DNA from 3 places in the Bradyrhizobium sp. HKCCYLRH3059 genome. Region 3 is predicted to be linked to each of the others. Evidence: predicted binding sites of a transcription regulator. Region 3 holds the regulator's gene; each other region holds the start of a gene.
What was found. The regulator PhoB, encoded in region 3, activates phosphate uptake and scavenging genes when phosphate is short. The targets are predictions, from matches to a motif close to TGTCATNNANCTGTCAT.

Region 1 (3,273 bases), on a different contig from region 3:
ATCTTCGGCATGCTCAACATCATCAATTTCGCCCATGGCGCGCTCTACATGATGGGCGCGTTCTGCGCCTATTTCCTGCTGAACCTCGGCGGCATCAATTATTGGTGGGCGCTGCTGCTGGCGCCGATCATCGTCGGCATCTTCGGCATGGTCCTCGAGCGCACCATGCTGCAATGGATTGCCGGGCTCGACCATCTCTACGGACTGCTGCTGACGTTCGGACTGGCGCTGATCATCCAGGGCGTGTTCCAGAACTTCTTCGGCTCGTCCGGCCTGCCTTATGCGATCCCGGATCAGCTCCGCGGCGGCATGAACCTCGGCTTCATGTATCTGCCGGTCTATCGCGGCTGGGTCGTCATATTCTCCCTGGTCGTCTGTCTGGCGACCTGGTTCCTGATCGAGCGGACCCGGCTCGGCGCCTACCTGCGCGCGGCCACCGAGAATCCGACATTGGTGCGGGCGTTCGGCATCAACGTGCCGCGCATGATCACGCTGACCTACGGCCTCGGCGTCGGGCTCGCGGCGCTGGCCGGCGTGTTGTCGGCGCCGATCAACCAGGTGCGGCCGCTGATGGGCGAGCACATCATCATCGTGGTGTTCGCGGTGGTCGTGATCGGCGGCATGGGTTCGATCATGGGCTCGATCATCACCGGCTTCCTGCTCGGCGTGATTGAGGGACTGACCAAATATTTCTATCCCGAGGCTTCCAACACCGTGGTCTTCGTTCTGATGGTCCTGGTGCTGCTGGTGAAGCCGACGGGTCTGACCGGACGAGCGGCCTGACATGACATCCATCACCGACGCAACCCTGCCGATCACCCCGCGCGCGATGCGCGATGAGATGATCGTGTTCGTCATCATGACAGCGCTGCTGGCGATCGTGCCGTGGACCGGGCTGTACCCGTTCTTCGTCATGCAGGCGCTGTGCTTCGCGCTGCTGGCCTGCGCCTTCAACCTCCTGATCGGCTATGGCGGCCTGCTGTCGTTCGGCCATGCGATGTTCCTGGGAACGGCCGGCTATTGCAGTGCCCACGCGCTGAAGGTGTGGGGGCTGCCGCCCGAGCTCGGCATCCTGACGGGCGTCGCCGGATCGTTCGTCCTGTCGGTGATCACCGGCTACATCTCGATCCGACGCCAGGGCATCTATTTCGCGATGATCACCCTGGCGCTGTCGCAACTCCTGTACTTCATCTATCTGCAGGCGCCGTTCACCCATGGCGAGGACGGCATCCAGGGCATTCCGCAGGGCCGGATGTTCGGCATCCTCGACCTGTCCAAGCCGACGGTGCTCTATTACGTCGTGCTGGTCGGCTTCCTCGCCGGCTTCCTGCTGATCTTCCGCACCATCAACTCGCCGTTCGGCGAGGTGCTGAAATCGATCCGTGAGAACGAGCAGCGCGCGATCTCGCTGGGCTACAAGACCGACCATTACAAGCTGCTCGCCTTCATCCTGTCGGGGACGCTGGCGGGCCTCGCCGGTGCGCTGAAGGTGTTCGTCGCCCAGAATGCCTCGCTGACCGACGTCGAGGTCGGGATGTCCGGCCAGATCGTGCTCATGACCCTGGTCGGTGGGCTCGGCACCGTGTTCGGCCCCGTCGTCGGCGCGTTCGTGATCGTCGGCATGCAGCAATATCTGTCCGGGTTCGGCCAGTGGGTGACGGTGATCCAGGGCGTGATCTTCGTCGCCTGCGTGCTCACCTTCCGCCGCGGCGTCGTCGGGGAAATCGCCCATCTGTTCAAGCGATCCCTCTAAGTCATTGATCTGAAAAGAGATCATCGGAAGGGCAGAAAGCGGTGGATGATCCGGCCACCGCTTCTGCTGGTGCGCGATCCGGAGTATGACAGTTCTGTGACGGGCCGGCCCTGGCCCGTTTCGGAATGGATGGATCTCGTCCCATGCTGCACTGGTTTCGCGCCGTCCTCCCGCGGGAGGAGCGGTTTTTCGATTTGTTCGCCCGCCACAACAAGGTGGTGATTCAAGGCGCCCATGCGCTGCAGGACATGCTGCAGGGCGGCGACGACATCCTCAGGCATTGCCAGCGCGTCAGCCAGCTCGAGAACGAGGCCGACAACATCACCCGCGAAGTGCTGACCGCTGTCCGCCGCACTTTCATCACCCCATTCGACCGCGGCGACATCAAGAACCTGATCACCTCGATGGACGACGCCATCGACCAGATGCAGCAGACCGCCAAGGCCGTGGTGCTGTTCGAGGTCAAGGAGTTCGAGCCGACCATGCGCGAGATGGGCACCTTGCTGGTCGACTGCGCCAACCTGATCGGAAAGGCGTTGCCGCTGTTGCAGGCGATCGGTCAGAACGTGCCGATGATCACCGCGATCACCGAGGAGATGACCAAGCTCGAGGGACGGGTCGACGATCTCCACGACATCGGGCTGAAGGAGCTGTTCCTCAAGCACCGCAACGCCAACACGATGGATTTCATCGTCGGCGCCGAGATCTATGACCATCTGGAGAAGGTCGCCGACCGCTTCGACGACGTCGCCAACGAGATCAATTCGATCATGATCGAACAGGTCTAGGGTAGGGCCGCGCCGTGGACGCTCAACTCGGCCTTCCGATCCTGGTCGGCCTCATCGCCGTCGCACTCGCCTTCGATTTCCTCAACGGCCTGCACGACGCCGCCAACTCGATCGCGACCATCGTTTCGACCCGCGTGCTGCGGCCGCAATATGCGGTGTTCTGGGCCGCATTCTTCAACTTCGTGGCGTTCGGCGTGTTCGGCCTCCACGTCGCCCAGACCATCGGCACCGGCATCATCGATCCCGCGATCGTCGACGCGCAGGTGATCTTCGCTGCGCTGGTCGGCGCCATCGTCTGGAACCTGGTCACCTGGGCGGCCGGCATTCCGTCGTCGAGCTCGCATGCGCTGATCGGCGGGCTGGTCGGGGCAGGGGTCGCCAAGGCCGGCATCTCGGCCACCGTGTGGAGCGGCCTGTCCAAGACCGTGCTGGCGATCGTGCTGTCGCCGCTGGTCGGGCTGGTGCTGGCGATGATCCTGGTCGCGATCGTGTCCTGGGCCTCGGTGCGCTCGACGCCGTTCGCGGTCGACCGCGCCTTCCGCATCCTGCAATTCGCTTCGGCCTCGCTCTATTCGCTCGGCCATGGCGGCAACGACGCGCAGAAGACGATGGGCATCATCGCCGTGCTGTTGTACTCGCAGGGCCATCTCGGCGAGCAGTTCACGGTGCCGTTCTGGGTCGTGCTGTCGTGCCAGGCCGCGATGGCGCTGGGCACCCTGATGGGCGGCTGGC
Region 2 (3,273 bases), on a different contig from region 3:
AGGCGCCAATCACCAGTCCGGCTGCCGGAAACCAGACCGACGCCCGTGCAAGATCGTCCGGTCGCGACTCAGCGACCCGCGGTGTCGGCAGCCGTGTCAGGAACTGCAATGCGATCCAGAATTCACGCAGACTCATGGCTGGATGATCTCGACGATTTCGCCCCAAGATACACCATCACCGCCCTGCCCGGCTTCGAGCGTGATCCGCGTGCCGGGCCGGATGCGCAGGCTCCACAGCTGGCGCAGCGGCCAGCCGAGCAGATGCGAGAGCGCTGCGCGCATGGCGCCGCCATGCGCAACCACCAGAACCGGCGCAGGCTCGGGCCGGGTAAGGATACGATGTGTTGCGCGCGCCACTCGCGCCTGCAAATCGGACCAGCTCTCACCGCCCGGCGCCCGGACCTCAGCATCGGCATGGAAGGTGTCGAGCAAGGCTTCGCCTCCGGGCTCCGCGGCGATGTCGCGATGCGTCCGCCCGTCCCAGAGGCCGAAATCGAGCTCGCTCCAATCCGCGTCGATGTCCAGCGCGCAGCCGGTCAGCCGGGCATAATCCTCCGCTGCCGCACGTGCGCGCGCCAACGGCGAGCTGACGACGCTGCGCCAGATCCGACTCCGCGTCTGCCGCCGGAATTGATCCCAGCCGGGCTCGCTGAGCGGCGGGTCGGTGCGGCCGTCGAGATGGCCGTCCCGTCCTGTCGTCCCGTGCCGCAGCAGATCGATCCGCATCAGGACTTGGCTCCCGAGACGGCGGCCTCCGCAAAGGTGGCCATGCCCCCGTGGAGCGCGCAGGCCAATCGGATGATCGGCAGCGCAGTGGCGGCGCCCGAGGCCTCGCCGAGCCGCAGATCGAGGTCGATCAGCGGACGGGCACCGAGCGCGTCGAGCACGATGGCGTGGCCGCGCTCGGCCGAGCGATGCGAGAACAGCAGCCACGGACGGCAGGAGGGATTGAGGCGGACGGCGACCAGCGCCGCGACCGAGACGATGAAGCCGTCGACCAGCACCGGCCAGCGCCGCTGCGCGGCGGCGACGATCGCGCCGGCCATCGCAATGATCTCGAAGCCGCCGACGGCAGCCAGGACGTCCGCGACGGCCGCTCCCGCCGTGAGCCCGTGTCGCCCCAACGCATCGGCAATCACCGCAGCCTTCCTCGCCCGCCCGGCGGCGTCGAGCCCGGTGCCACTGCCGACGATGTCCGCGGGCGCGCATGACAGCAGCGCGGCGGCGATGGCTGCCGCCGACGTCGTGTTGCCGATCCCCATCTCGCCGAAGATCACGAGCTGCGGCGCGTGATCGGCCTGCCGCGCCACCGCGCGCCGTCCGGCGTCGGCCGCGAACGCGACCTCCTCCGGCGTCAGCGCCGCCCCGGTGCTGAAGTCGCGCGTGCCGCGCCGCGGCTTGTCGACGACGACACCGGGCACCGGCTCATCCGCCAGCGTACCGACATCGACCACCTCGAGCGGACAGCCCAGGCTGCGCACCAGCACCGAGATCGCCGCGCCACCGGCCGCGAAGTTGTGCAGCATCTGCACCGTCACTTCCGGCGGATACGCCGACACGCCCCGTGCCGCGATGCCATGGTCCCCCGCGAACAGCACCACCGGGACCCTATCGGCCCCCGGCCGCTCCAACGCCTGCAGCGCCGCCAGCTCGACCGCCACCTGCTCCAATCGCCCAAGGGCGCCAATCGGCTTGGTCAACTGGGCCTGGCGTTCCAGCGCCGCCTGCCGATGGAGCTCGGACGGGGCCACACAATCAAGGCTGATCCATTCGGGAAGCACCACGGATCCTTTCAGCATCACTCGGGTTCAGGACGATTGCCACTGCGAGGCGGCCGAGACAAGCTCCGTGAGGCGCCCTATTGTCATCGAACCGTCATCGAACGTGACGACAGGTGGCTGCCCACGCAGCCCGAAAGACTCTCATGGAATACTTCCGCCGTTTCACCTTCCTGTTCGCCGCGCCCGTCTTCGAGACCGACGACCTTGCGGGCGTCCGCTTCAACCAGATCATCGAGGAGATCCAGCGCTCGGGCTTCGAGGTGGTGCGCGCCCGCAAGCTGGAGGACGCCGAGATCGCCGTGCAGACGGATGCCGCGATCGGCTGCATGGTCGTCGATTGGGGCAAGAAGGGCCTGGAAGGCAAGACGGCGTCGCTGATCAACCTGATGCGCCGTCGCGGACTGGACTTCCCGATCATCCTCCTGATCCGCCGCAAGCGGTTCGAGGATCTGCCGGTCGAGGTGCTCGACTTCATCGACGGCTATGTCTTCCTGTCGGAGGAGACGCCCGCCTTCATCGCCAAGAACCTGGTCAGCCGGCTGAAGCAATATGCCGAGACACTGAAGACGCCATTCTTCGGCGCGCTCGTCGACTACGCCGAGGAAGGCAACCAGCTCTGGACCTGCCCCGGGCACAATGGCGGCGTGTTCTATAGCCGCAGCCCGATCGGCCGGGTCTTCGTCGAGCATCTCGGCGAGGCCGTGTTCCGGGACGACCTCGACAATTCCGTGCTCGATCTCGGCGATCTCCTGACCCATGAGGGGCCGGCGCTGCGCGCGCAGAAGGAAGCGGCGCAGATCTTTGGCGCCGAGAAGACCTATTTCGTCCTCAACGGTACCTCGACCTCCAACAAGGTCGTGCTCGGGGCCCTGGTCACCGACGGCGACCTCGTGCTGTTCGACCGCAACAACCACAAGGCCGCCCATCACGGCGCGCTGCTGATCTCCGGCGGAGTCCCGATCTACGTCCCAACGGTTCGCAACCCCTGGGGCCTGATCGGCCCGATGCGCTGGGATCTGCTCGATGAGGAGCACCTCCGGCAACAGATCCGCGACAACCCGCTGGTCAAGGATCCTGACGCCTGGCGCAAGCCGCGCCCGTTCCGCGTCGCGGTGGTCGAGCAGTGCACCTATGACGGCACGATCCACAGCGCCGAGATGATCCTGAAGCGGATCGGGCACCTCTGCGACTACATCATGTTCGACGAGGCCTGGGCGGGCTTCATGAAATTCCACCCGCTCTACGCCGGCCGCTTCGCCATGGGCCTCGGCGATCTCGGGCCCGACGCTCCCGGCATCATCGCCACGCAATCGACCCACAAGCAGCTCGCGAGCTTCTCCCAGGCATCGCAGATCCACGTCAAGGACCGCCACATCAAGGGGCAGCGGCGGCGGATCGAGCATCGCCGCTTCAACGAAAGCTTCATGCAGCACGCCTCGACATCGCCGTTCTACCCGCTGTTCGCCTCGCTGGACGTCGGCGCACAGATGAT
Region 3 (3,273 bases):
CGACTTCGGCCATGATGGGGGAGCCCGAATAGCCGAAATTGGCGAGGCAATGCACCGTCAGCAGCATCCCGTCCTTGGTCATGCCGGCGCTGCAATTGCGCTGGCCGGTCGGCGAATAGCGCCGCTCCTGGCCATAGCCGATCTCGGAGATGGTTCCGGCCGTGGTCGCAGCCTGCAATTCCTCGCGCGTCAGCGCCCTGACCTCAACCGGCTTCGACGGCAGCGCGTCCTTCAGCACGATCAACGCCCAATCGGCGGGCGAGCGGTCGAGCGACCACCTGTCGTGCCGGGTCGGGACGAAATCAGGCGCCACGATCAGCTTGTCGGCGACAGACGATGCCGCCGGCGTGCCCCTGTTCATGCCGGCCAGGAAGCGGACGTTGCCGGGGCTGACCTGCGCCACGCCGTTGAACACGCAATGCGCCGCGGTGAGCACGACGCGCGGCGCGACCAGCGTGCCGGTGCACCAGCCGCCGGTCGAGTATTGCGCGACGGTGACGACGCCGATCGACGACGCCGGCCACGAGGTGGGATCGACGACCTCGCCGATGTGGCGGTCGAGCCCGAGCAGTTGCTCCGGACGCGGAGCGGCGATGCCGGCCTCCGCCGATTCCGGCTTCGGCCGCCAGGCCGCAATGGCACTCTGAGCCTGGACGCGCTGCGGCTCGGTCAACTTGACCCGCTGCACGTCGCGGCCGGCCGATCGCACGCCGCTACGGCCCGCCATCACCAGCCAGGCATAGCCCTGCACGACGTCCTGTTTCACACCGCGGCCGTCGAGCAGCATCAGGCCGAGCATGTATTGCGACTGGGCGAAGCCCTGCGCCGCGGCGCGGCTGAACCAGCGGCCGGCTTCGCCGTAATTGCTCGCAACACCTTCGCCATTGACGTAGGCGATGCCGAGATAGTGTTGCGCGACAGCGAGCCCCTGATCGGCGGCCTTGCGGTACCACGCCAGCGCCTCGGCGGGGTTGCGCGGTTGGCCCCAGCCGAAGGCGTGCATGAAGCCGACGTCGAACTGCGCCCGCGCATCGCCCTTGGCGGCCAGCGGCAGCAGCCGTCGCATCGCCGCCGCATGCTGCCCGTTGCCTGCCGCCGCGACCGCGTCTTCGAGCTCGGCGGCCGTGGCGCCCGCCGCGCCGCCGAGCAGCACGGCAAGAGATATGATGATGGTCTTGATCAAGGGCGTCCGCTGGCACCGAAACATCGTGACGGCCACGAAGCAGACACGATCAAGACGGCGGCGGCGTGGCGGAAAGCGGACCGCGATCTCCTCAATCGGGCCGCCTCGCGTCTCACACCTGCTGCGTCCTCACGCCGGATCGCCCCTTACACCTGCTCGCTCTTGGCGAAGCGATCATCGAGCGCATAACCGGCGCCGCGCACGGTGCGGATCGGGTCCTGCTCGCGGCCGGGATTGAGCAGCTTGCGCAGGCGGCCGATATGGACGTCGACGGTGCGCTCGTCGATGTAGATGTCGCGGCCCCAGACACTGTCGAGCAGCTGCTCGCGGCTGAACACGCGGCCGGGATGCTCCAGGAAGAACTCGAGCAGGCGGTATTCGGTCGGGCCGAGATCGATCGGCCTACCAGAGCGCGCCACGCGGCGCTTCTCGCGGTCGAGCTCGATGTCGCCATAGGACAGCACGGTCGCCAGCCGCTCCGGACTCGCCCGCCGCAGCAGGCCTTTCACCCGCGCCAGAAGCTCCGGCACCGAGAACGGCTTGACGATGTAGTCGTCGGCGCCGGTCGCGAGGCCGCGCACGCGCTCGCTCTCCTCGCCGCGTGCGGTGAGCATGATGATCGGCAACTGCCGGGTCTCGGTCCGCGCCCGCAGGCGGCGGCACAGCTCGATGCCGGACAGGCCCGGCAGCATCCAGTCGAGCACGACGAGATCGGGAACACGCTCCTTCAGGCGCGTGTCGGCTTCGTCGCCGCGCGCCACTGTCTCGACCTCGTAGCCTTCGGCCTCGAGGTTGTAGCGCAGCAGCGTCGTCAGCGCCTCCTCGTCCTCCACCACCAGAATTCGGGCGCCCATGTCTGAACCGTCTCTCTCAGTTGCCGGGGATCGTCGATGCGAAGCTCGTCATGTCGCCCTTCGGGCGCTTGTCCATGATCTGCTGGCCTTCGATCATATAGAACACCGTCTCGGCGATGTTGGTCGCGTGATCGCCGATGCGCTCGATATTCTTGGCGCAGAACATCAGGTGGATGCAGAACGAGATGTTGCGCGGATCCTCCATCATGTAGGTCAGGAGCTCGCGAAACAGCGAGGTGCAGATGGCATCGACTTCCTCATCGCCCTTCCACACCGTCATCGCCGCCGGCAAATCGTGCGCGGCATAGGCGTCCAGCACCGTCTTGACCTGCGACTGCACGAGATCGGTCATGTGCTCGAGCCCGCGGATCAGCTTCAGCGGATGGAAGTCGCTCTCCAGCGCCGCGACGCGCTTGCCGATGTTCTTGGCGAGGTCGCCGATGCGCTCCAGATCGGTCGCCACGCGCATCGCGCCGACGATCTCGCGCAGGTCGACCGCCATCGGCTGTCGCCGGGCGATGGTGAGAACGGCGCGCTCCTCGATGATGCGCTGCAGCTTGTCGACCTCGGCGTCGGTGGCGACCACCTTCTGGCCGAGCGCGATGTCGCGTCGCACCAGCGCATCGACGGAATCGACGATCAGCCGCTCGGCGAGGCCGCCCATCTCCGATACCAGACGGGTGAGGTCCTGCAGATCGCTGTCGAACGCCTTGGCGGTATGTTCACTGGCCATGATGATCTCCTGAAGACAATGTCGTCGGCGTCAGCCGAACCGGCCGGTGATGTAATCCTGGGTCCGCCGATCGCTCGGCGAGGTGAAGATCTTGCTGGTGTCGTCGAACTCGATCAGCTCGCCGAGATACATGAAGGCGGTCTTGTCGGAGACGCGCGCCGCCTGCTGCATGTTATGCGTCACGATGGCGATCGTATAGTTTTCGGCGAGTTCCTGGATCAGCTCCTCGACCTTGGCGGTCGAGATCGGATCGAGCGCCGAGCACGGCTCGTCGAACAGGATCACCTCCGGCCGGACCGCCACGGTACGCGCGATGCACAGCCGCTGCTGCTGGCCGCCGGACAGCGACAGGCCCGAGGCGTTGAGCTTGTCCTTGACCTCGTTCCACAACGCGCCGCCGCGCAGCGCCTTCTCGACCCGGTCGTCCATCTCCGACTTGGAGATCTTCTCATAGAGGCGGATGCCGAAGGCGATGTTCTCGTAGATCGTCATCGGGAACGGCG

Region 1: a site for PhoB is predicted at 1,839-1,855, ahead of ACQR13_RS15935 (DUF47 domain-containing protein). Genes of this name have one in related genera too.
Region 2: a site for PhoB is predicted at 1,863-1,879, ahead of ACQR13_RS31315 (Orn/Lys/Arg decarboxylase N-terminal domain-containing protein). Genes of this name have one in related genera too.

Annotation. Positions count from the first base shown of each region.
Region 1 is NZ_JBNPUF010000004.1:438,042-441,314, reverse strand. Features, by position in the region: gene ACQR13_RS15945 (branched-chain amino acid ABC transporter permease) at 1-783, shown strand, start outside; gene ACQR13_RS15940 (branched-chain amino acid ABC transporter permease) at 785-1,753, shown strand; gene ACQR13_RS15935 (DUF47 domain-containing protein) at 1,897-2,541, shown strand; gene ACQR13_RS15930 (inorganic phosphate transporter) at 2,556-3,273, shown strand, end outside.
Region 2 is NZ_JBNPUF010000015.1:46,963-50,235, forward strand. Features, by position in the region: gene ACQR13_RS31300 (adenosylcobinamide-GDP ribazoletransferase) at 1-136, opposite strand, end outside; gene ACQR13_RS31305 (histidine phosphatase family protein) at 133-726, opposite strand; gene cobT (nicotinate-nucleotide--dimethylbenzimidazole phosphoribosyltransferase) at 726-1,781, opposite strand; gene ACQR13_RS31315 (Orn/Lys/Arg decarboxylase N-terminal domain-containing protein) at 1,925-3,273, shown strand, end outside.
Region 3 is NZ_JBNPUF010000011.1:63,662-66,934, reverse strand. Features, by position in the region: gene ACQR13_RS28340 (trypsin-like serine protease) at 1-1,183, opposite strand, end outside; gene phoB (phosphate regulon transcriptional regulator PhoB) at 1,330-2,037, opposite strand; gene phoU (phosphate signaling complex protein PhoU) at 2,054-2,770, opposite strand; gene pstB (phosphate ABC transporter ATP-binding protein PstB) at 2,801-3,273, opposite strand, start outside.